One region of the Pseudoneobacillus rhizolycopersici genome, then DNA from elsewhere that is predicted to be linked to it. Evidence: riboswitches for the same ligand, from Rfam matches in the RefSeq annotation. Region 1 holds a riboswitch; the other holds the start of a gene.
The links. Region 1 has a riboswitch for FMN ahead of ribE (riboflavin synthase). Riboswitches for the same ligand answer to the same signal wherever they lie in the genome.
Positions count from the first base shown of each region.

Region 2: another riboswitch for FMN. It lies ahead of ACX9YW_RS04080 (ECF transporter S component); the one in region 1 lies ahead of ribE (riboflavin synthase).

Region 1 is NZ_JBTOOE010000018.1:34,194-46,494, reverse strand. Features, by position in the region: gene dmpG (4-hydroxy-2-oxovalerate aldolase) at 1-940, opposite strand, end outside; gene ACX9YW_RS16610 (acetaldehyde dehydrogenase (acetylating)) at 963-1,850, opposite strand; gene ACX9YW_RS16605 (IclR family transcriptional regulator) at 1,890-2,654, opposite strand; gene ACX9YW_RS16600 (iron-sulfur cluster biosynthesis family protein) at 2,880-3,149, opposite strand; gene norA (multidrug efflux MFS transporter NorA) at 3,207-4,394, opposite strand; gene ribH (6,7-dimethyl-8-ribityllumazine synthase) at 4,636-5,103, opposite strand; partial or broken gene ribB (3,4-dihydroxy-2-butanone-4-phosphate synthase) at 5,160-5,765, opposite strand; gene ribE (riboflavin synthase) at 5,824-6,474, opposite strand; FMN riboswitch at 6,693-6,836, opposite strand; gene ACX9YW_RS16575 (HD-GYP domain-containing protein) at 6,918-7,856, opposite strand; gene ACX9YW_RS16570 (YdcF family protein) at 8,189-8,770, shown strand; gene uvsE (UV DNA damage repair endonuclease UvsE) at 8,869-9,822, shown strand; gene ACX9YW_RS16560 (transcriptional regulator SplA domain-containing protein) at 9,929-10,192, shown strand; gene splB (spore photoproduct lyase) at 10,189-11,217, shown strand; gene ACX9YW_RS16550 (hypothetical protein) at 11,377-12,066, opposite strand.
Region 2 is NZ_JBTOOE010000002.1:278,541-290,841, reverse strand. Features, by position in the region: gene ACX9YW_RS04105 (LysM peptidoglycan-binding domain-containing protein) at 1-241, opposite strand, end outside; gene ACX9YW_RS04100 (CPBP family intramembrane glutamic endopeptidase) at 248-838, opposite strand; gene ACX9YW_RS04095 (RecQ family ATP-dependent DNA helicase) at 831-2,354, opposite strand; gene ACX9YW_RS04090 (YpbB family protein) at 2,351-3,409, opposite strand; gene ACX9YW_RS04085 (4Fe-4S domain-containing protein) at 3,692-3,940, shown strand; gene ACX9YW_RS04080 (ECF transporter S component) at 4,118-4,696, opposite strand; FMN riboswitch at 4,855-4,984, opposite strand; gene ACX9YW_RS04075 (peptidoglycan DD-metalloendopeptidase family protein) at 5,107-5,856, opposite strand; partial or broken gene ACX9YW_RS04070 (transposase) at 6,274-7,237, shown strand; gene ACX9YW_RS04065 (RsiX family anti-sigma factor) at 7,515-8,693, opposite strand; gene sigX (RNA polymerase sigma factor SigX) at 8,668-9,240, opposite strand; gene ACX9YW_RS04055 (ATP-binding protein) at 9,410-11,200, opposite strand; gene ACX9YW_RS04050 (response regulator transcription factor) at 11,197-11,913, opposite strand; gene ccsB (c-type cytochrome biogenesis protein CcsB) at 12,054-12,301, opposite strand, start outside.

The DNA of each region.
Region 1 (12,301 bases):
TTCCTAATTCTATTAAAATATCACGAGAGTCCACACCAAACTTTTCCGCAGCACGTTTTGCATGTAAGGCAAAGCTTGAGTAAACACCTGCATAACCAAGTGTTAAGCTATCCTTTGTGATTTCTTGCACTACTGGCAAAATCGGTGCAATAATATCTTCCGCTAAATCCATCATCTTGTATAAATCTACTCCAGTTTGGATTCCCATCCGTTCTAAAACCGCTACGAGTACCTCCGTTTGTGTATTACCAGCACCCGCTCCAAGACAACGTACACTTCCATCAATCCGAGTGGCACCTTCTTCAATAGCGACAAGGGTATTGGCCATCGCTAGAGATAGATTGTTATGACCATGGAAACCAATATTCACACCAACAGATTGTTTTAACGCACGAATCCGCTCACGAACTTGATTTGGTAATAAATAACCTGCAGAGTCAACAACGTATACAGAATCAGCACCATAGCTTTCCATTAACTTTGCTTGTTCAACTAGTTTATCAACAGGAGCCATATGATTCATCATTAGAAATCCTACTGTTTCCATTCCTAGTTCTTTTGCATAAGCAATATGTTGAGGAGCCACATCTGCCTCAGTCACATGGGTAGCAATACGAGCCATTTTGGCTCCAAGGTTCGCTGCTTGTTTTAATTCATGTAAAGTGCCGATACCTGGTAAAAGAAGTACAGCAATCTTTGACTTATCCGCAACCGAAACAGCTGCTTCAATTAATTCCATTTCATTTGTATGGGAAAGACCATATTGTAAGGAAGACCCAGCCAAACCATCTCCATGGGATACTTCAATAAAAGGAACATTAGCGTCATTTAAAGCTTTCGTAATTTGTAATACTTGCTCTACTGTGTACTGATGATTTAAGGCATGGCTTCCATCTCGCAATGCCACCTCTGTAATGAGGATATCTCTCGCAGTTGTCATAATATATACCCCTCCCTACAGCTTAAACTGTTTCTTTCGTTAAAATTTTCTTGGCAAACGCTTCAGCAATTTTCACACCAGCTGATGTCATAATATCTAGATTTCCTGAATATTTCGGAAGGTAATCACCAGCCCCTTCAACTTCTAGGAAAATCGTTACTTTATTTCCTTCAAAAATAGGTTCTGTACGAAGACGATAGCCTGGCACATAGGATTGAACGACTTCAACCATCTCGTCAATCGACTTCCGAATGGCCTCTTCATTCATCGTTCCATCTTCCACAAGCGTATATACGGTATCACGCATCATAATTGGAGGTTCCGCAGGATTTAAAATCATAATCGCTTTTCCCTTTTTCGCACCCCCAACTACCTCTATAGCCCGCGAAGTAGTTTCTGTGAATTCATCAATGTTAGCCCGTGTTCCAGGACCAGCACTCTTACTTGCAATCGTAGCAACAATTTCTGCATATTCGACTGGTGAAACGCGATTTACAGCATGAACCATAGGGATTGTTGCTTGTCCACCACAAGTAATTAAGTTGATATTATCCTTATCTAAATGGTCATTAAGATTTACTGCAGCACAAACGAGTGGCCCTACTGCAGCAGGAGTCATATCGATCACTTTAATGCCAGCCTCTTTTAACACCTTTGCATTATATACATGCGCTTTGGCGGATGTGGCATCAAATACAATGTCAGCCTCTAATTCAGGGTCTGCCAGAAAACCATCGATTCCCGTATGAACCCCTGCATATCCTAATTCTCTTGCACGACGTAACCCATCTGATTGTGGATCAATTCCAATGACAGCTGTTAGTTCTAAAAGTTCTGAGCGTCCCAGCTTAATCATTAAATCTGTTCCAATATTACCTGAGCCGAGAATAGCTACTTTTACTTTTGCCAAAATCATTCTCCTCCTAAAATAAATGTCTTTCTCTATTGCTTATTCTTTATAACCTAAGTCTTTAGATATCTCTATGGCTGCCCTTTTGATCCCTGTAATCACGTTTGGTAACTTTTCTTCATCCAGTCTGACTTTTGGTGCAGCACAGCTAATTGAAGCGATTACATTTCTCTGATGATTAAAAATTGGAGCAGCTACACATTTTAGCCCGAGTTCAATCTCCTCATCATCAATGGCAAATCCTTGTTCACGAACTGTGATTAAATGCTTCTTGATTTCATCCATATTTGTCATCGTAAACTCTGTAAACGATTTCAAAACCACCGATGATAAAATTCGTTGAACCTCATTTTCACTTAAGAAAGCAAGGACAGACTTTCCAACTCCTGTACAATGAAATGGTGCCCGTTTGCCAATATGCGAGTAAATCGAAAGGGCATTCGGTCCTTCGACCTTTTCAACATAAACCAGTTCATCCCGCTGTAAGATAACTAAGTGAACGGTTTCATTTAATTCCGCCACAAGCTCAGTAATGACTGGCATGGCAATTTTTCTAATATCAAGATGTTTCCCAACAAAATTCCCCAGTTCAAATAGCTTGATTCCAGGCTTATACTTCAAATCATCGGGATTTTGTTGAAGAAATCCTCTATGCTCTAAAGTTTTCAGGATGCCATGAATTGTACTTTTCGATAAATTTAAATGCTGACTGATCTCTTTAACACTTAGTTCAGGATTAGTTTCTAAAAATAATTCAAGAACATCTGCAGCCCTTTCAATCGATTGAATGAATCGCTCGGCCATTATCATCCTTCTTCCTTTCGTTCGTCATTATCGAACGACGTTCGTAAATTTGAAAATTTATAATGTAATACTAATGCCCATTCTTTATTATGTCAATATACTTTGAATTCGAACTATATTTTTTTTGTTATTCTGACATTAGTAATTTTTTTACAGAATAAAAAAAACTGTTTCCTTCATTTAGGAGAACAGCCGTGTAAATGATTTATCCTATTCTTGGATGGATTAACCAATAATCTCGAATTGCTTAAATCCAGTATGATCAGGTAGAAAATCTACTATTTTTTTTCTAAAATAATGACACTCACCCTTATCAATAATCACGTGAAAGCCATCGATTTCAAGCTCTACATCGTTTGTTTGAACCGATTCCTCAATGGTTATTTTAATTTTCATAAAACAACTTTTCCTCATTTGTAACCGGACCAGTTGCAAGCCTGTTGTCTTTAATCTGTTCTGCAATTCTTCATGTGCTGCTTCCGTAATCGTAAACATAATAACTTCTCCTTTTTTGCTGTATGATTAGATTCGCTCTACACTCTATATCAAATATTAGCCAGCTCTCTTCTCAGGAGAAAGTGAACCTGCCCCATGCTTCGCCCACAACATTGTTAAAACTATCCCAAAAACTAGAACTACTGTCGCAAAATAGTATGGGTAGTTAATATCAATATCAAATAATATCCCCCCTAGAATGGGACCACTAATGTTGGCCAAACTAGTAAACATAGAGTTCATTCCACCAACGAAACCTTGTTCATTCCCAGCGATATTAGAAAGATATGAAGTAACCGCAGGTCGAAATAAATCGAATCCGACAAAAACCAGAAAGGTAACCAATAAAATCATCATATAGGAATGAACAACGGTCATGAAAAAGACAAGTAAGGCTGATAAAATTAAGCTGTAGCGAATCAATTTTATTTCACCCCAGACTCGAGTAAGCCGATCAAATAGCAAAACCTGTGCCACAGCCCCAAAAATTCCGCCACCTGTGATAATAATGGCGATATCGGATGGTTGAAATTGAAACTTGTGATCAACAAACAGACTAAAAAATGATTCGAAAGCTGCTAAACCAAATGAGACAATAAAAATTAAAAGAAAGGCGATAAAGTATTTTGGCACAAAAATCAATTTGAATCCTCTCTTACCCTCAGAATCCTGTTTTTTATTTTCTTCTGAACGCTCCGGCTCGGATAATAAAAGAGCTGATAGAACTGCAGCCATCGTACCAAGTCCACCTGCAAAGAAGAATGGCACACGTGTCCCAAATTCCGCCAAAAATCCACCGATACCGGGACCAATTATAAATCCAGTACTTATAGCCGCTGACATATACCCAAGTGCTTTAGGTCGAGTATCCATATTGGTAATATCAACAATAAATGCTGTAACCGCAGGCATAATAAATGCCGCACTTATTCCGCCTAAAATTCTAGAAAAAAATAACATATCGATTTCTTTTCCAATCCCGAATAAAAATTCAGAGATACCGAAAATAAATAAGCCAATTACAATCATCATTTTTCTACCAAATTTATCTACTGCTCTCCCTGCAATGGGCGAAACAATCAATTGAGCAATGGCGAACGCCGCTGTTAAATAGCCGACAGTTGTACCGGTTATTCCTAATTCATTCATTAACGTCGGTAAGACTGGAATGATGAGGCCAATTCCTAAAAACGCTATGAACAAATTCATTAATACTAATCCTAAAGCAACTTTATTGGACTTCATTTTTTACATTCTCCTTAACAAAATAAATCCCCGCAAAAAAATCTGTATGTTCAATTACATCTTAAGGTATATAGTCACTATAGAGTCAAGGAAGGTGCTTACAAAAATGAGGAGAAGTTGCGAAGCTTGAAAATGAAAAAGTGAAAACGAAACTAAAACTAGCTACAAGTCCTTTGTCTCAAAGACAAAGGACTTGGTTTATTTTTCTGAAAATAGTCAATAATCTGAAGGGAATTGAGATTTAGTTGAAGTTTTTATAAAGATTCCCCATCTCAATTGCACCAACTGCTGCTTCATAGCCTTTATTTCCGGCTTTTGTACCAGCTCGTTCAATCGCTTGTTCAATGGAGTCTGTTGTTAGGACGCCAAAGATAATCGGAACGCCACTTTGCATCCCTATGTTTGCCACACCTTTGGCCACTTCACTGCTTACATATTCAAAATGAGGCGTAGATCCTCTTATCACCGTTCCTAGGGTAATAACGGCATCAAAATCTCCTTTGTCTGCTAATTTTTTTGCTGCAAGAGGAATTTCAAATGCCCCAGGAACCCACATCAAAGTAATATCTTCATCATTAACCCCATGTCTTTTCAGTGCATCCTCTGCTCCATCCAGTAACTTACTTGTAATAAACTCATTAAAACGAGCAACCACAATGCCAATTTTCAATCCTGTACCAACTAAATTACCTTCAAATACCTTTTTCATGATCGCATCACTCCTTAAAATGTTTGTTTTTAGATCGTGTGTATTTTCTTTTTAGGTGCTTCCTTCTCCAATCGATACTGGATTAAATCTTTGATGGTGATCATTTTTAGATTGAATTCTCTAGCCACTTCTTTGAGGTCATCTACCCGTGCCATTGTTCCATCATCTTTCATAATTTCACAAATGACACCTGCTAACTTAGAATTTGCTAATCTTGCCAAATCAATGGCCGCTTCAGTGTGTCCAGCACGACTGAGGACGCCACCTTCTTTTGCTACAAGCGGAAAAATATGTCCAGGTCTTCGAAAATCACTTGGAACAGATTCTTCATCCAGTAATTTTTGAACAGTCAAGGCTCTCTCAAATGCGCTAATTCCTGTCGTTGTCTCAATATGGTCAACACTAACAGTAAAGGCTGTTTCATGATTGTCTGTGTTAACCGCCACCATTGGGTTTAGTTCAAGTTTCTCGGCAATAGATTCGGCAATGGGAACACAAATGAGACCTCTACCTTCTTTAGCCATGAAATTAATCATTTCCGCTGTTACAAAGTCCCCCAGGCCAACAAAATCCCCTTCGTTTTCACGATCCTCATCATCACAAACAATAATGACCTTTCCCGCCTTTAAGTCCTCTAAAGCATCCTCGATATTATGGAACATGAGTTATTACTCCTTTCATGATAAAATTCAAGCATCATTTGGCCATCAGAATGAACTACTACATAAACCCGTGTTCCTTTAAAAAATCTACAGAAATCCTGTTTTCTTGCTTATGTTGTTCATTTTTTCCCATAAAGGAGTAGAGGTACTTTCCGATCATATCGAATTCAATATTCACCTTGTCTCCGATTTTTTTATTACCTAGGACACTTTCCTTCACAGTGTGAGGAATGATGGAGACGGTAACAGTGTGATTATGAATCCCAAATATGGTTAAGGATGTACCATCAATGGCAATTGATCCTTTATATAAAGTTAGGTGTAAAAATTCCTTAGGGAAAATAATGTCAATATAAATAGCATTCGCTTTTGGTTCTCGTTTAACAATTTGCCCGATAGCATCAACATGTCCAGTCACAAAATGTCCACCAAACCGACCGTTTGCGCTCATCGCTCGTTCTAAATTCACAAGCGAGCCTTGCTGTAGATCGGAAAGGGATGTACTTTGAAAGGTTTCAGGCATGACATCCGCAAGGAAGGAATCCTTGTTAAACCCAGTTACGGTCAAACAGACACCATTCACTGCAACACTGTCTCCAAGGTTTAAGTCGTCAAGAACCTTCCTTCCTTTTATCGCTAAAACTAACGTATTCCCGTGGGCTTGTATCTTTTGAATGGTCCCTAATTCCTCAATGATTCCGGTAAACATAATGGTTTCCCTCCTTTTTTAGAGGCTTGAAGTTAGTTTAATACAGATTTAATGTAAATAGGATTTTTTCCTCCTTAGGGTCTTTTGGTGATTAAAAAGAGGGCATGTACGATTTTTCTTTATAAGTTCTCCGTATAAAAAATCCCTTACCATTATTGGCAAGGGAGAAAAAAGCAACACAAATAAACGTCAAAAATAGTTTTTTTTGAACAATTTATCTATTCCTTCTCCCATCCAGACTTTCACTGTCGGCTTTGGAATTTCACCAAATCCACCGTGCTCATTTATGAACCCGGGTCACGGACTAAGAGGTCACCCTCATCACCGCCGGTTGGGACTTACACCCGACCCCGAAGGAAATTCTATTCAATTAGAAAAAATCATATCAGAATAACTAAATTTCTACAAGCTATCGCTTGATAAGGGTACACCCATGCTTGAAACTAAATTTCATTTTCACCTTCTGTGTAAGGTATTAGTATTTTCCCGTTTTGGACTAATTCAAGAAAAACATCTGCGATTTGAGGGTCGAATTGTGTTCCTCTTCCTTTCTTAATTTCATCAAATGCGTACTCAATGTCCATTCTTGTCCGATACGCTCTTTTGGATGTCATGGCATCAAATGCATCTGAAATGGCAATTATTCTACCTACCAATGGAATCTCCTCCTTTTGCTTTTGATGAGGATATCCTGTTCCATCATATTTTTCATGGTGAAATAACACCATGTCCAATATGCCATTTTTATTAAAGTAAGGGATATTCTTTAAAATCTCATAACCGATTCTGGGATGTTGCTTGATCTGATTATACTCCGTATCTGTTAACCTGGAAGGCTTATTTAGAATTGATTCAGGAACTCCAATTTTCCCTATATCATGCAAAAGCCCACCTATATAAAGATTATCGCAGATTCTTTTACTTAATTTCATAGCTCTTGCGATTTCCTGTGAATAATAAGCGACGTTTTTCGAATGGGAGGCAGTGTAACGATCTCTAGCATCCAAAGACACCGCCAAAGTTATTATCAAATTTACCAGTGTATCTTGTTCATTTCGTACTTTGTCCATTAGAACCTTTACGGTAAATGCAAGTAGAAAATAACAAAACCATGCAAAAATAAATAATTCAATCGTCCATCTATGGACCGAATTATAATATAATACCCAGGCTGTCAATAGAGAGAGGAGGATAATGATTATATAAGAACGAAAAACCAGGCCAACTATAATCATGAATGGGACATAAGTTAAGATTAATGTACTATTTTTAAAAATCGTACTATCGATGAGAATTCCAAGAGGAAATAATATCATTCCAAGAAATATGAAAATTGGACTCTTTCGGGGATTAAAGCCAGATATACGAATTTTTGTTTTCAAGAAAAAGATCCTTTCATGTTTATTTCATTAGCTCTTTTACCCTATCGTAGGATATTTCCCACTCACTAAAAATAACATATCCAATTTCTCCAAAAACGAGTCATTTCTCAATGTATAGGACTGTTTTGACAATATTTCTATACACCCTTTTCCTGTTCATTCTCCAGACATCTGGCCCATCTGGCTTTGAGAACACTTTTATGTATTTATAGTAAGAGATGACATTAGATGATAATATAAGGGAAAATGCATTCGTTTTGCTGTGGTTGACGGAATTCCCTTTTTTCAACCAAGTTGCATCAGAATATTTTATTAAAGGAATTGAGGAAATGATTAAAAGAAGAAAATGGATGTTGTTTTCCTTCCTGCTTCTATTTACGTTTACAGCGTATTTTGGATATCTTCATATAAAAATAAGGGAACACGGGAAACTAAAAGTTTCTGACCAGGCAGAGTATATCATTATCCTTGGAGCAAGAGTGAATGGCACAACACCGTCATTGTCACTGCAATATCGAATTGATGCTGCAGCTACCTATTTAAAGCACAACCCACAAACCATTGCCGTGGCATCAGGGGGTCAAGGTCCAGAGGAGAAAATGACCGAAGCTGAAGCCATTAAACAAGGCTTAATGTATCAAGGTATCGATGAATCAAGAATAATTTTAGAAGATAGGTCGACTAGTACTGTTGAAAACATCAAATTTTCCAAGAAACTTATTCCCCATAACCTCGAAAAGGGGATTATTGTTTCGAATGATTTTCATCTTTTTCGGGCTAAAATGATTGCCAAAGATCATGGCTTAGAATTAGAAGGCCTTCCAGCCAGAACCCCAACTGTAGCTATATTCAAGTCGTATACTAGAGAATATTTAGCGATTTCAAAGTATTGGTTATATAAATCTATTAAATAACAAACACAGTGACGAATAACCTTACACCAGTATAATAAAAAGTAGATTAGTTAAAAATATGAGGAGCATTATTTACTGAAATTCAAGGGGATAAGTAGATGAAGATTCGATTTGGGTATGTAGCCAATGCACTTGGATTATGGGAAGCAAGTCCTTCAAAAACATTAACTTTTTCCAGATATTCCGCCCTTCCCATACACGAGAGAATGGAAAAGCTTAAAGCCGTAACCGCACAAAATTTAGCCAACACGAGAAGAATTTTATATTATAATATCGCCCATGAAATCGAATTGTATCGGTTTTCTAGTTCACTCGTCCCCCTTGCAACTCATCCAGAAGTACTGTGGGATTTCATCACTCCATTTAAATACGAATGGAATGAATTGGGAAGACTGGTCCAAAACTTTAAGCTCCGCGTGAGCTTTCATCCCAGTCAATTTACCCTTTTCACAAGTCCCCGTGAAGAAGTAACAAGGAATGCGGTGAAGGATATGGAATATCATTATAATATGCTCCGAGCAATGAATGCTCTCGATACCGGAATCATTAATATTCATATCGGCGGCGCCTATGGAGATAAGAATCAAACATTATCCCGCTTTCATAAAAACCTAACCCAATTGCCATTTGAAATAAAAAAACAGATGACACTAGAAAATGATGATAAGACCTATAATGTTGGTGAAACACTTGCTACATGCGAAAAGGAAAACATTCCGATGATCCTTGATTATCATCACTATATGGCGAATAAAGGGGAGCTTGACCTCGCCAATTATTTAGAACGCATTTTTCATACATGGAATGCTACTAACAACATACCGAAAGTTCACCTTTCTTCCCCAAAGTCAGAGCAAGCTTATCGAGCACACGCCGATTTTGTCTCGGTAGATTTTATCTTACCTTTTTTAAAAATGGCTAAGGCACTTAATCAGGATTTTGACATAATGATTGAAGCAAAACAAAAGAATATTGCCATGCAAAAACTGATCGAAGAGCTTTCGACAATTAGGGGAATAAAACGAATTTCGAGTTCAGTGTTGGAATGGTAACAATCGACCAGTGCCTAGCATTAGTCGATTTTTTATATTCACCTACATAATTTCAGGAACGAAAGGCAAAATCTTAATAATAAATCTTTTTACGTAGGTGAATCGAATGGACATATATCATCAGAACCAAACTTACCAAGCTGGAGATATCGTTTACGTATTTTATCGAAATCCCCATACTCAGGATGTAGCGAATATCCAGGCAGCAGCGGTTGTTAACAATCCCGAGAAAGAAAATGAATTGGCTTTATTTTTATATGAGACGTATTATCCATTATCAAGCGATATGGCTGTTTATTCGACAGAGGAAGAGGCAAATCAAGCCTACAATTACTATTATGGTAATGCCTCAGAAGGGATACTGGAATGAATAAACCATTTACGCCAAAGCTTATTTATTTCGAACCTCAAGCACTAGACTATCCATTAGGAAAACAGCTACTCGAGAAATTTGAAAAGCTGGATGTTGAAATACGATATACAACCTCCCATAATCAGGTAAGGAACTTGCCAGGGGAAAATGACTTCCAAAAGTATCGGGTAGCAAAGTCCACACTAGTAGTGGGTGTCCGCAAAACACTTAAATTTGACACGTCAAAGCCTTCAGCAGAATATGCGATTCCATTTGCAACAGGTTGCATGGGGCATTGCCATTACTGTTATTTACAAACGACAATGGGGAGTAAACCTTATATTCGCACCTACGTAAATGTTGAGGAAATTCTTGATGCTGCGGATCAATATATGAAAGAAAGGGCCCCGGAGATGACAAGGTTTGAAGCATCTTGTACCTCAGATATTGTCGGCATTGATCATTTAACTCATACTCTTAAAAGGGCAATTGAACATTTTGGCACATCGGAATATGGGAAATTGAGATTTGTAACCAAATTTCATCATGTCGACCACCTTTTGGACGCCAAACATAATGGAAAAACGAGATTTCGATTTAGTGTAAACGCTGATTATATCATCAAAAACTTCGAACCTGGGACCTCCCCATTAGAGAAGCGAATTGAAGCTGCGGGAAAAGTTGCAAGAGCCGGTTATCCACTTGGTTTTATCGTTGCTCCTATTTACCTCCATGATGGATGGGAAGATGGTTATTTTCGCATGTTTGAACGATTGGAAGCAGAATTACCTCCTGATGCAAAGAAAGATTTAACATTTGAATTTATCCAACATCGTTTTACAAAACCAGCAAAGAAAGTTATTGAAAAAAACTATCCAATGACAAAATTAGAATTAGACGAAGAAAAAAGAAGGTATAAGTGGGGAAAATACGGGATTGGCAAATACATTTATCAAAAAGAAGAGGAAGAAGATATTAAAACTCATCTTTATTCCTACATGGAAAAATTCTTCCCAAATGCAAAACTAGAGTATTTTACCTAAACAATGACAGTAATTTGATGGACCTACTAACCCCAAAATAAAGGGAGACGGATCACCTCCGTCCCCTTCACCTATTGTGCAGCGTTAATATTTTCAATTTCCAATTACCCAAAATCGACTAGCTACAATTCGGATCTCTTAATCATTATGCATTCCACATCATGTGACTAGCTTGATACGTTTCAATAGATAACTCTGGCTAGCTTTTTTCAATTGAGCAGATGTTACTTTAGGCGGTATGGTAGATTTAGAAGCCCGTGGATACATAATATTATTTTTATTGTTATTATGGGCATGATCATATTTTAGATTCCCTTGTTTGTCTCTAATTGGCTCTCCCCTGGCGTTTACTAGTAAATATGGATTAGGATCTTTTTTATCATGATACCTATTTGAATAATATAAAACGTGACCTATTTCATGTGCAACCACCCACGGGTAATCGCCTGCACTTTCGGAGACGACAATTAAGTATGGAGGTTTTTTGGTATCATACGCAAGAGCAAGACCACCGGTTATCCCCTTAAATCCCACCCCAGGTAGATAGATAATGATGACATCAGGTCTTACTTTTCTTATTAAAAAATATTCTATAACCTGATCATATAGTGCTTTTAATTTTACATTTTTATATAGCGATTCTTGACCAATGTTAGTAGATTTAATACTTGTCTTCAGCCGCATCCACCCTATATGCTCAAACGAAATTCCTTTCCATATTCTTTGTGCATTTTGATATGGCTTAAAATAGTCCATTCCTTTTAATTGAGCAGAGACAATGGAAACAATCGTTATTCTTGGCTTTAATTTAATACCTAACAGCTCTTCATAATCTTTAAACTGTTCCATAAATCTCCCTCTTTTTTTAGTAATTACTAGTAATGTATGAACTATGTAGATTTATGGTTTGGGTACTTGTCTATTCCTTTATTTTTTTGGACAACCGAGAATATTCCTAACTTCCTTATTCATATTAGGTTTATTTTTAGAGTAAACATAAAAAGGTACACGAAGAAGGAATTTAAGCTGGGATAGTTGAATAAGTAATTCTAGTTTTTAATTTTGTTGAAATTCCAAAATCATT
Region 2 (12,301 bases), on a different contig from region 1:
TTTTAGTTCCAAGTGAATGATAGACACTAATGATTACGATTGGTAATAAAATAAAAAATAAGACTAATAATCGGATGACTGGAAATTTTATTTTCCACTTTGTCTTATTTTTTTTATTCCGATGGATATCTGCACGGCTTGGTAAAGCAGTGGATTCATACCCGATTCCCTCTTCTTTAATTTTTTCAATCTTTTGTCGTAATCTTTCAGCTTGATTATTTGGTGTGAATTCTTGGCTCATGAAAAATCACTTCCATTCCGACTTTTTGACTGTATTCTTTAAATAGATGCCAAGTACGCAATCTATTACAAAATGCATAGTAAATGTGACAGCCAGATTATTCGTATAAAGATAAATCAAACCAATCACAAAACTAAGAAAAATGATATTTAAAAATAAAAACCAATTATATAGGTAACGAAAATGAACAAATGCAAACACTAAACTAGCGATGAACAAACCAAATTGAGTTTGAATAATCCCACGAAATAGTAGTTCTTCACAGAAAGCAACTAGGAGTGCTATAAAGGCAATTTGTAAGTAACTTTTATTAGCAAAAATCCTTTCATTTAACCCACCATCATCATAAAAAGATTTCGGAAGCCTTTTAGTCAATATAATATCTATATTGACAACCACTAATCCAGCAACTCCCCCGATGGTTAAGATCCTTAAATCATTCCAGTTCATTAAGTTTGTAATAAATAAAACATCATGATAAATGAAAAAACCTAACAATAATGAGATCATTAAAATTATGAATTGGGTTGTGTATAAATGAAACATTAATTCTTTATCTGATAAATGTTTAATAATGTCTCGATATCGATTATTCATGGTTATCATCCCCCAACTGGTTAACTGCCGGGGATAATAGGCTGATTAATTGTGACACCCAGTCCCTTTTTATTTTTCCTTCAACGTTTACTTCTTTATTAGTAATAAATTCGTTAAGATTGATACCACAATAATCACAACAAGGCACTATACTATCGAATTTTAGATGTTCTCCAAAGTATTTTAATATTCCTAGTCTTCGACAATCAGCTTGAGTTATAAAATCCAGCATTTCATATATTTTCGTTATCTTAACTCTTTTTCTCAATTGAATAAATGATATTAATTCCAGCATGGTATCATTTAATGAGTTAGATATTTGAGATTTTGTCATAATAAATTCCTTAGTAAACCTCCACTGATTTTCAGTAAATCCACCATATTCCATTAATTCATCTGAAAGGCTAGTTATTTGATTATTATTACTCCGAGTTAATTCATCTGCCAACCATCTTATTTGCGATTCTGAAGGCAATTCTCCTTCTACTAGCTGCGAGGCAAGATACTCATCGCCTTTAGCATATAGGAGGATGGCAATACTTTGTTTACCATCTCTTCCTGCCCTGCCTATTTCCTGTAAATACGATTCTAATTGCAAGGGCAAATGATAATGAATAACGAAGCGAATATTTTTTTTATTTACTCCCATTCCAAAAGCGCTGGTCGCACAAATATAATCTAATTGTCCATAAATAAATTGCTGTTGTACAAGCATCCGTTCCTCATGGCTCATACCGCCATGATAAGCCATGACTTTTAAAATACCATTTTGTTTTAAAAAAGTTACCGTTTGTTCAGCGAGCTTTTTACTGGAGAAATAGACAATCCCAGGTCCTTGTAATCGCTGAAGATGAGACAATAGGGCCCGCTGTTTGGATGACATGTCGTCTATTTTATCAATCATTAACGCAATATTGGGCCGATCAACACTTGATTTATATAGATTACAATTCTCTATTCCAAGTATTGTTTTTATATCATTTACTACTTCAGGAGTTGCTGTTGCCGTTAATGCAAGTGTAAGTGGACATCCAAGCCGCTTTCTAGCCGTTCCAAGTTTAAAGTAATCAGTTCGAAACTCATATCCCCATTGTGAGATGCAGTGAGCTTCATCCACAACGAACAAATCTATTGGCAATTGGCAAATCCTTTGCATAATAAATTCAACCTGAAGCATTTCTGGGGAAACAAAGATAAATTTATAATTTTCAAGTGAATTTAACACAATGTTCTTTTCAATCGTTGTTAAAAATGAATTAATGGCAATAACACGTTTTTCTCCACTTACTTTCATTTGCTCGACCTGATCCTGCATAAGAGAAAGTAACGGAGAAATAATCAAAATATGGCCAGTAAGGAGATGGCCCATATACTGGTAACATAAAGATTTTCCAGTACCAGTTGGTAAAACCCCTACTGTATCTCGCTTATCTAATAAAGAAGAAATAATTTCTTTTTGTCCTGGCCTAAATTCTATAAACCCAAAATGTTCATATAGAAGTTTCTCAAGATTCAAATGACATCACCTAACCTTGCGAGAACCAAGCGGATTTGAAAGTAACTTACCTGCTCATTCAAATGATTTCGAATCAGTTTTAATTGTTTTGACCTTAGTTCTTTTATTGTTCGAACAATTATCTTTTCGGTATGTTTGTCAATAAACGAATCTAATGGAAATTCCGTATCCAATATGGCAATTTCAACAATATGATCCTCAATCGTACTCGATTTTAAATTTCGAATCGCGCTAATTTCCTCAACTGAATATCCTTTTTGCAAATATTGATAGGTATGGAAAGATGATTTTGTAATCGCTTTTGATGTTTGATTATTCGGTAATAAACTTTGAAGTATCGGATAATCGGTAATATTGTCAGAAATATTTTCAATCATAAAATGAAGATGATTTAAAAAAAGTAACTGATAATAATTATGGTCCATTCTTAACTCTTCAGACGCTTGGGCCGATGTTAGCCCGATATGCTTAAAACCGGTTAATCGGGTGATTAATATCTCGGGAAATAAATCATCTCCACCTTTTAAACAATGTAAAAGTTCCTGTATCAAACAATCGACTAGGTCCTCACGATTTCTTTTTAAATTAATTAATGTTTTTTTAACCCAAGTTGATGATTCAATATCATTGTAAATCGGTATGAAGGAAGACTCATAATTAATTAGGTTGGAGCAAACCTGAATAAATAAAGATAGCCTTTTCCAAAAATCCACTTGCTCGGAATGATGTTTCCAACCATTTAAATGTTTTGGAATTGGATGTTGGCTAATATTCTTATTTAAGTATGCAACACCATTAGATGTCAGTTTGAATTTTTCACCTTCTATATTATTAATTAAGTTATCTTGATGTAAGTCGTTAATTATATGATCAAAGTTTGTACGAGTTAAATTTGCATATGTTTGAAATAAAATGGCCAATTTAAATAAGTGAGCGTCTTGGATAGTTTGTGATGATTTTTTTCCTTTTAATAAATGATAAACAGAATAGATGGTTCTCTCACCATTTAACTTATCTAAACAAAATAGGATGATTAAATGAAGGTATTTTTCCATTCAGACGTTCACAACCGTTCAATTAAATATTTGAAATTAGTTTTACATCCAAGTCGACAAAATCCTACTTTTATTTTAACATGTTTAGCTTATTACAGGACAAAAAGGTGCCTAAAAAGGTAGTGATTCTTCCACGAAACCCTTATATGATAAGCATTCTCATTACATTTACTATTGAAAAGTTATGGATTCAGTTTTACAATAGGGTATGAGGAATGCGTTTCCATGATTTTCTCATGAAGCGTTTCATGAATCATTGTTTAAATATTGGGAGGTTTTTTCATGGCAAAGTACACTATTGTTGACAAAGAAACATGCATCGCATGTGGTGCATGTGGAGCAGCAGCTCCAGATATTTATGATTACGATGATGATGGCATTGCATTTGTAACACTTGATGATAATGCTGGTATCGTTGAAATTCCAGATGTTTTAATCGATGACATGATGGATGCATTTGAAGGCTGCCCAACTGATTCTATCAAAGTTGCAGATGAGCCATTCGACGGCAACCCTACGAAATTCGAATAATTCCTATTTGATTAATTACTTGCCCCTTCTAATGAAGGGGCTTATTTTTTTCAATGTGTAAATGGACGATGTTAATATAGCACCTGGTATTGGATCAAAAATCCACCAACTTACCCTCTCCAAATAAAAACACATCGGCCATTGGGAACCGATGCGTTCGATATTTATGATTTCTATTTATATTTTATAAGCAGCTTGTTTTCCAATCCAATTGTGCATACGAGTATAAATAATCATGAAGATAGCTGTGACAATTAATCCTTTAACGATATTAAAAGGAAGTATTCCACCGACTACCATCTGCTTCATTTCAGGATTAGACATCGCAGGCATATTTAAAAAGAAAGTATAGGCTGGTAAAATAACAAAATAATTTAACACGCTCATTAATACTGCCATCAAGATTGTCCCGCCTAAAAGAGCGAAGGTCATCCCTTTTTTTGACTTAAGCTGAACAAAAATAAAGTAGGTTGTTAAGACAAATGATGTTCCTGCGATGAAATTAGCAACATGCCCAACAGGTACACCCGTTGCACTACCTGTCATAAAATAATCTAGGGTGTTTTTAATCAGTTCGACTAGTACACCAGCCAGCGGGCCAAATATCAAAGCGGCGATAATAGCTGGAATGTCACTAAAATCAATCATCAAAAAGTTTGGAAATGGCGGCAGCGGAAAATTTAACAACATCAAAATGTACGATAAACTGCTCATCATCCCAATGGTAACAAATGCTCTTACTGAAAATCTTTTCATTTCTTCCTCTCTCCTTTTGTGATCATCTTCACAAAGAGAAAGGTCCAGCGAAAGGCGGCACAAATAAATAAACCTCAAGAATAAATTCTTGAGGGAAAATTTAAAGGCATGCCTAATAAACGTTTAAACAAACATTGTTTTTTAAACGTTCGCAGAACCTCCATCTTCTCCCATCCAGACTTTACTGTCGGCTTTGGAATCGCACCAAATCCTGCCTTACGGCTCGCGGGCTTAGAGATAAATCTCATCACCGCCGGTCGGGAATTTCACCCAGCCCCGAAGATAGATCTATTTTTTTATACGTTTATATTATAAATGAAATGATGGAATTTGTGAAGATTATTGCTTTGTTTATATTAGGGCCAAAAAAATAAGACTACCTATAGTATTTTGAGGGTAGTCTTTTCTCTTTATTTTGGTATATTTAAAGTTTGATTTTCATAAATCAATGTCGTTGATAGCGAATTTGCTTGTTGAATCGTTTCAATGGTTGTCGAATATTTTTGCGAAATAGACCATAAGGTTTCACCAGAGCGAACAATATGTTGTTTGGTTTCTAGTTTATTCATAATATTATCGTTGACTTGTTCTGATTCTCCAGTTTTTATGTTTTTTACTACTGATAAAGCTTGCTCATCAGATAAGGCTTGTACTATATTGCCAACAGCCATCTTCCCCAATACTATGCTGGGGTTAAGGGCATTCTCCTTATCGAAGGTCCATTCATTTTCATGAACTTCAAAATGAAGATGGACTCCATTAGATTCCCCGGTATTACCCATTCTACCGATAATTTCACCTTTTAGAATATTTTGTCCGACCTCTACATTACGCTTGTTTAAGTGTGCATATACGGTTTCCAAATTATTGTTGCTATGTTTGATAAATATGACATGTCCATAAGTATCTGAATAATAAGACTTTTTGACTTGTCCATCGTCTACTGCAAAAATCGGGGAATTTAGGTCCCCTGCAATATCAATTCCTTTATGATGCCCATACCTCGTTCCATATGTATCGGATATAATTCCGTCTGTCGGCCAGATCCAATCAATTGTTTCATCTAGGCTTTCGGCTTGTGGCTTTCCTCCAAAAAACAATAAACTTACGCAAAGAGCCACAATCCCTGCGATTAAAAACCGCTTTAAATAGTCAAGCATTCTCCATTGCTCCTCCTTCAACATTACTCCCTATCCACCATATGAACATTTATTGAAATTTAGAACCTCCGATTTAACAGATCATTTTAATGACACATTTCTTAGAATAGGCAGGAAAGTTGAATTTATACAAGAATTTGGTAAAAAAATTAAGCCTGATAAAATCAGGCTTTCAGACTGTAGACAAACTCGGAGAGTTTCGAGTGTGCTACAGTCTTTTTTCTATTAAAATAAATTTATACGCTAAAGAATCGTTGATTTCCGCGAAGGGCGAACGCTTTCCGCGGGGTGTGCCTTGAGCCTCCTCAGTCGCTATGCTCCCTGCGGGGTCTCAAGGCGCACACTAGTCCCGCAGGAGTCGTCGCCCTTCGCTCCAATCAACTAGTATCCTGAAAAAAAACTATGAGGTGACGTACCATGATGACCAAAAACCAATCCAATGAACGTGATCAATTAGAAATGCTGACTATAGACCAATTAGTTCCTGAAGATCATTTGGTACGTAAACTTGAGTCAGCCATTGATTTTTCGTTCATCTATCCCTTGGTTCAAAACCTTTATTCGGGGCTAGGTCGTCCAAGTATTGATCCTGTTGTTTTGTTTAAAATGGTATTCATTCAATACATATTTGGAATACGTTCCATGCGTCAAACTATTAAAGAAATTGAGACTAACATGGCATATCGCTGGTTTTTGGAATTTGGTTTCTATACGGAGGTCCCACATTTCTCTACCTTCGGTAAGAATTATGAACGTCGATATCATGAAACGGCGGTGTTCGAAGGTATCTTCTTTCATATTTTGAATGAGATTATAGACAAAGGGTTGCTGTCTGCTGACCATGTGTTCGTTGACTCCACACATGTAAAAGCGAGTGCTAATAAACGCAAGTATGATAAGAAACTAGTTCGTAAGGAAGCTCGTGCTTATGAAGAGAAACTCCAATTAGAACTTAATCTAGATCATGAGGAACACGGTAAAAAGCCATTTCCACCAGAGAAATTTGAAAAAGACGAATGGAAGGAAATTAAGGAAAGTACGACAGATCCTGAGAGTGGGTACTATGTAAAGGATGAACGAAACAAACAGTTTGCTTATTCGTTTCATACAGCTACCGATGAAAAGGGATTCGTGTTATCAACGTCATATTTGGGAATCCTATGTGGAAGACGCAGAGCATTTACGGCACACTGAAGAGATAAAACAGATATATGCTAAACGCAAAGAAACAATTGAACGTGTTATTGCAGATGCAAAGGAAAAGCATGGTATGCGATGGACAACCCTACGCGGGCTAAAAAACTTGTCTATGCAGGCGATGCTTACTTTTGCTGCTATGAATTTAAAGAAATTAGCGATTTGGACATGGAAAGTCGCTTAAAGTGAACTCATTAGCAGGTTTTTGAGTCATTATTAGCAGTACGCTAAGTTGATTGGAGCGGAAGGCGCTTGACTCCTGGGGGATTAGCGGTTCAGGCGAGACCCCGCAGGAGCGATAGCGACGAGGAGGCTCGGCGAACGCCCCCCGGAAAGCAAGCGCCTGGAGCGGAAATCAACGATTTCACCTGAAATTTCAATTAAAAATGACAAAAAGACATCGAGAGTGTGTATTCTCAATGCCTTTTGTCAACAATCTGAAAGCCTGATAAAATCAGGCTTTAATAATATACTTTATTTGGTGCAATAGGAACTTTTATTTCATTTTGTAAATTGAATCTTCCAATCTGTTGGACATTGGTATTCTCAAACTTAACCGCCTTGTAACCAAATTCCTTAGAAGTTAACAAAATTGCTTCGATAGCATAAATATTCTTGGGTTCTTCGGTAAATGGATAGCCATCAGCTACTTTGATGAGCAAAACATCACCTAAACTACTATCAATTTCAAAATTAAAATCGGCTGGAAGTGAGGGTTGGAGGCCATAAGCTTCATAACCAACCTTCATTGAGGATAGAGCAGATTCAATATCCGTAAAAGTATCAATTCCCGGTACGATAAATGGCGAATTTTGATTGTTAGGCTGAAAGACAAAATAAGAATGTTTTAATTCATTTTGTTTTGATAAATATTGTGTTTCTCCAGTATTTCCACCTACAATACCAGGGTTACCATTCGTACTGAAGGTTATTTTATCAAGATTATAATTCTGTAATAATCCCTTCATTGTATCAAAAAATAATACTTCACTAGCTGACCCTTCTAAATATCGATGGCCTTCCTTCACATCAACATTTAATGTCCGGTCATCAACCATTGTTAATTTCGCATTAAGTGGATAGTATTCCGTTAAACCCCATTGCTCTTCGGTTAATTTCCCTTGATAATCTAGGTAATGATCAAGCCATGATTTCCCGTCCTTTGGAACCATGATCGAAACCGGGACCAATAATTGAGCGTTTTGATCTGGGATGGTATAGGTGATAACATCTTGATCGACAAGTTCATCTTCGTAAAGAGCTGTTTCAAATGATGTAGACATAATCGAAATTCCTTGTTCTGCTCCAGATTTAGGTTCAATGTTATCTTTCACATCTGGAGCAATCTTTGCCATATTAAATTGTTCACCAGCATCCTCATGTGCTACATTAATTTCACTTTTTTGTTTTTCAGACGAATCCTGAAAGACCACTTGCCAAACCTGTGGCGCTAAAATAAATAATAATAAGGCAGCCGCTACGGAAGCGATAGAAGGAACAATCCAGGCCTTATTTTTACGTTTTTTTGCTTTTAAAGAAAGACTTTGATAGATGTCACGAGGATCGCGATGATCTTTCATTTTAGGCATTTGACGCAATAATTCTTCGAGTTCTTTATCGCTCCACTCTGACTTTTTCATCGATGCTTTCCTCCTTTCCAAGCAATTCTTCCATGTATTTCTTTAAGACTTTAAGGGCTCGATGCTGAGTGGTTTTTACTTTGCTCTCTGTCCAACCAAGTGCTTCAGCAGTTTCAGTTATGGAAAGCTCTTGAATATAGCGCATAATGATGACCATCTTTTGATCAACTGTACAGCTTTCTAAACCCTTATACATAATCTGAATTTCCTCACGTTGGAGTGCGATCTCTTCAGGAATTGGATATTCATCCTTTACCTGCCGTTCAGACCAATCAAATTTCTCAATAATTCTTTGTTTCCAGCCCTTTTGTTTTCTAAAGGAATCGATGGCAACATTTCTAGCAATTGAGAATAACCAAGTTTTCTCACTGCTTTTACCCTCAAAATGTTGGTATGATTTTAATACTCTAATGTAAACCTCTTGCATTAAATCTTCCGCCTGTTCCCTATTTCTCACCATGTAAAAAAGAAATTGAAAAACATCTTGGTGGTATTTTTCATAGAGTTCGTTAAAAACGGAGTCCACTATCTTCCCCTCCCCGTTCATTTAATTAGTCGATATTTGGATAGAAAAAGTTACACTATTTACTATAGACTTTTTCAAAATAAAAAGGAAGGTATTTTATGTAAAAACACCTTCCAAGTAAAAGACTATGAAATATCTATTGATAGAAATGTTTCCCGTGAATCAAGAATTTTCGGCATTTTTCTTTGTTTTATTCGTTTCGATGCGGAATGAAGAAGGAAAATGTCGTTCCTTGTCCTTGTTTACTTTGAACAGAGATATTTCCTTTATGGGCATCGACAATATTTTTGGCTATCGATAGGCCCAAACCTGTACCTGAACGTCCTCTCGTTCTCGCTTTATCAGCCTTATAAAAACGTTCGAAGACAAATGGTAAATCTTCCTCGGGAATACCAGAACCCGAATCCTTCACTTCAAATAAGATACCCTTTGTATCCGTCATTTCCGTTACTTCTACTTTTCCACCACTTGGAGTATGGCGAATCGCATTATCAATTAAATTCGTTAGGACTTGTTCAATTCTGTCTGGATCAATTGAGAAAAAATCATTTTCACTAGTCATAGAAAGAGTTAACTCAATTTCTCTTTCTTTTGCCAAGCCTTGAAATTTTCTAATGATCCGATCTAGGTATCGCGAAATTTCAACTTTATCGTAAGTAAGCAATAAATGTCCTGCTTCCATTCGCGCTAGGTCCAAAAGTTCATTGACTAATCGACCCATTCTTAGTGATTCATCATAGATAACCTTAGCCATCTCTTTTTTTTCTTCATTTGTTTGGGCAATATCATCTACAATTGCTTCACTATATCCTTGCAACATCGCAATTGGTGTCCGGAGCTCATGCGAAACATTGGCAATAAAGTCCTTTCTTAACTTATCCATCTGTCTCTCTTCTGTCATATCACGAATAACAGCTACAGCACCACGAATAAATTTATTATTGTAAAGCGGTGTCATAACAATATCCCAATATCTTCCTTGAAATGAGACTTCACTAGTTTGCTCTTGTTCCGTGCTAACAACAAGTTGAAATAATTCTTCCACTTTAGGTGGAAGGGATTCTGTTTTACCCGGAGAAGTCCCTTGTTCATAATACCAATTTTGCAAGAAACGTTCTGCAGGGGGATTTGTTATCAGAATTGTTCCATCCCGATTAAAGGTAATAACTCCATCCGCCATACTACTTAAAATACTTGATAATTGTTCTTTTTCCTGATTAAGTGCGTGGATATTAAATTTTAGTTGCCTACCCATTTGATTAAAGGCTGTTGCTAATTCGCCAATCTCATCATGAGTTAATATCGGAACCTTTGTATCAAATTTCCCCCTAGCTACTTCAAATGCCGCTTCCCGCATTTTCATAAGTGGTGCAGTTATTCTAGTAGATAAAAAGAATGCAAAAATTGTTGTTAGAATAATGGCAACTCCAGCTACTAACAGAATAAATTTTGTCGTATGATTGGAAGTTTGTTCAATTACTTCTAGTGATTGATAAATGAAGACTGCTCCGTAACTTGAATCTGATTTCTTATAGGGAACGCCAATGATAACATGATTAACCCTTTTATCGTCGCCTGAATCCGAAATAGGAAGAGGAGAGACTTTCTTTTCGACTTTTCCTTCCTTAATGACTTTGGATAACAAGGAATCATGCTCTATTTCGTTTAACAAAAGCCTTTCCTTTGCTTCTGTATTTGGTGAATAAAACAATTGATCCTCGTTTTCAACAATCAGTACCTTAGTCACCTCATCAATAAGATTCCAAGACACTTCAAGTCCTAGAGATAATTCTTCATCATCGTGTTCTTCTAATATTCCAGCAATTTTATTAGCCGTATTCAACAACCCTTTTTCGGTTGTATCAATATGGTAATTTTCAAAAAACTGCAAAAGCATCACAGTCAAAATGAACAAAATAAATGAAACAAGTAAAAGAATGGTAATCCAAAGTTTTCCTACTACACTTCTAAGGACGGTCATTCATTTACGACCTCAAACTTATAGCCCACTCCCCATACTGTTACAATCATTCTTGCGGCTTGTTCGGATACTTTATTAAGCTTTTCTCTTAAACGTTTTACATGTGTATCAACTGTTCTAAGATCACCAAAGAATTCATAATGCCAAACTTCTTTTAGTAATTGCTCGCGATCAAAAACCTTATCAGGAGCTTTTGCTAAGAAATACAGAAGTTCATATTCCTTTGGTGTCAAGCTAACCTCTTTTCCATCTGCCAATACACGATGTGCATCATTGTCTATGGTAAGATGAGGGAAAACTATAACATCTTTTGTAGATGTGTCTGTTTGTAAATAACTTGTTTGAGAGGAACGACGCAATAAAGCTTTTACGCGTAATACGACCTCGCGTGGGCTAAACGGTTTAACTATATAATCATCTGTACCAACCTCAAAACCTTGTACCCGGTTTACTTCCTCACCTTTTGCTGTCAACATAATCACAGGAGTTGCTTTCTTCTCCCTTAATTCACGGCAAACTTCTATTCCATCCTTACCAGGCATCATTAAATCCAACAGGATGACATCATAATCATTATTGATCGCTTTGGCTAATGCTTCGTTCCCATCTTCCGCTTCATCAATTTTATATTCTTCACGCTCTAAATACATTTTTAATAAGCGACGAATTCTTTCTTCATCATCTACAACAAGAATTTTCACGTCTTTTTCCATTAAAAATCCCCTCCATGCGGTAATTTTACAAAATAAGCAAACAATTTTCCATGCTTTTTCAGTTAAATATGTTGCAAATTTGGTAATTTATTTTGTTTTTTTGAAAAAAAGCCTTCTATTTAAAGAAGGCTTTATGTTTTCTATGATCCAGCATAGGAATGTAACCCGGCAATGACTAAGTTAACTGCTACTAAGTTAAACATAATGATAACAAATCCAATAACAGCGAGCCACGCTGATTTTTCACCATGCCATCCTTTTGATAGCCTTAAATGTAAGAAGGCTGCGTAAAATAACCATGTAATTAGTGCCCATACTTCTTTAGGGTCCCAGCCCCAAAATCGGGTCCATGCTATTTGCGCCCATATCATTGCGAAAATAAGTGCTC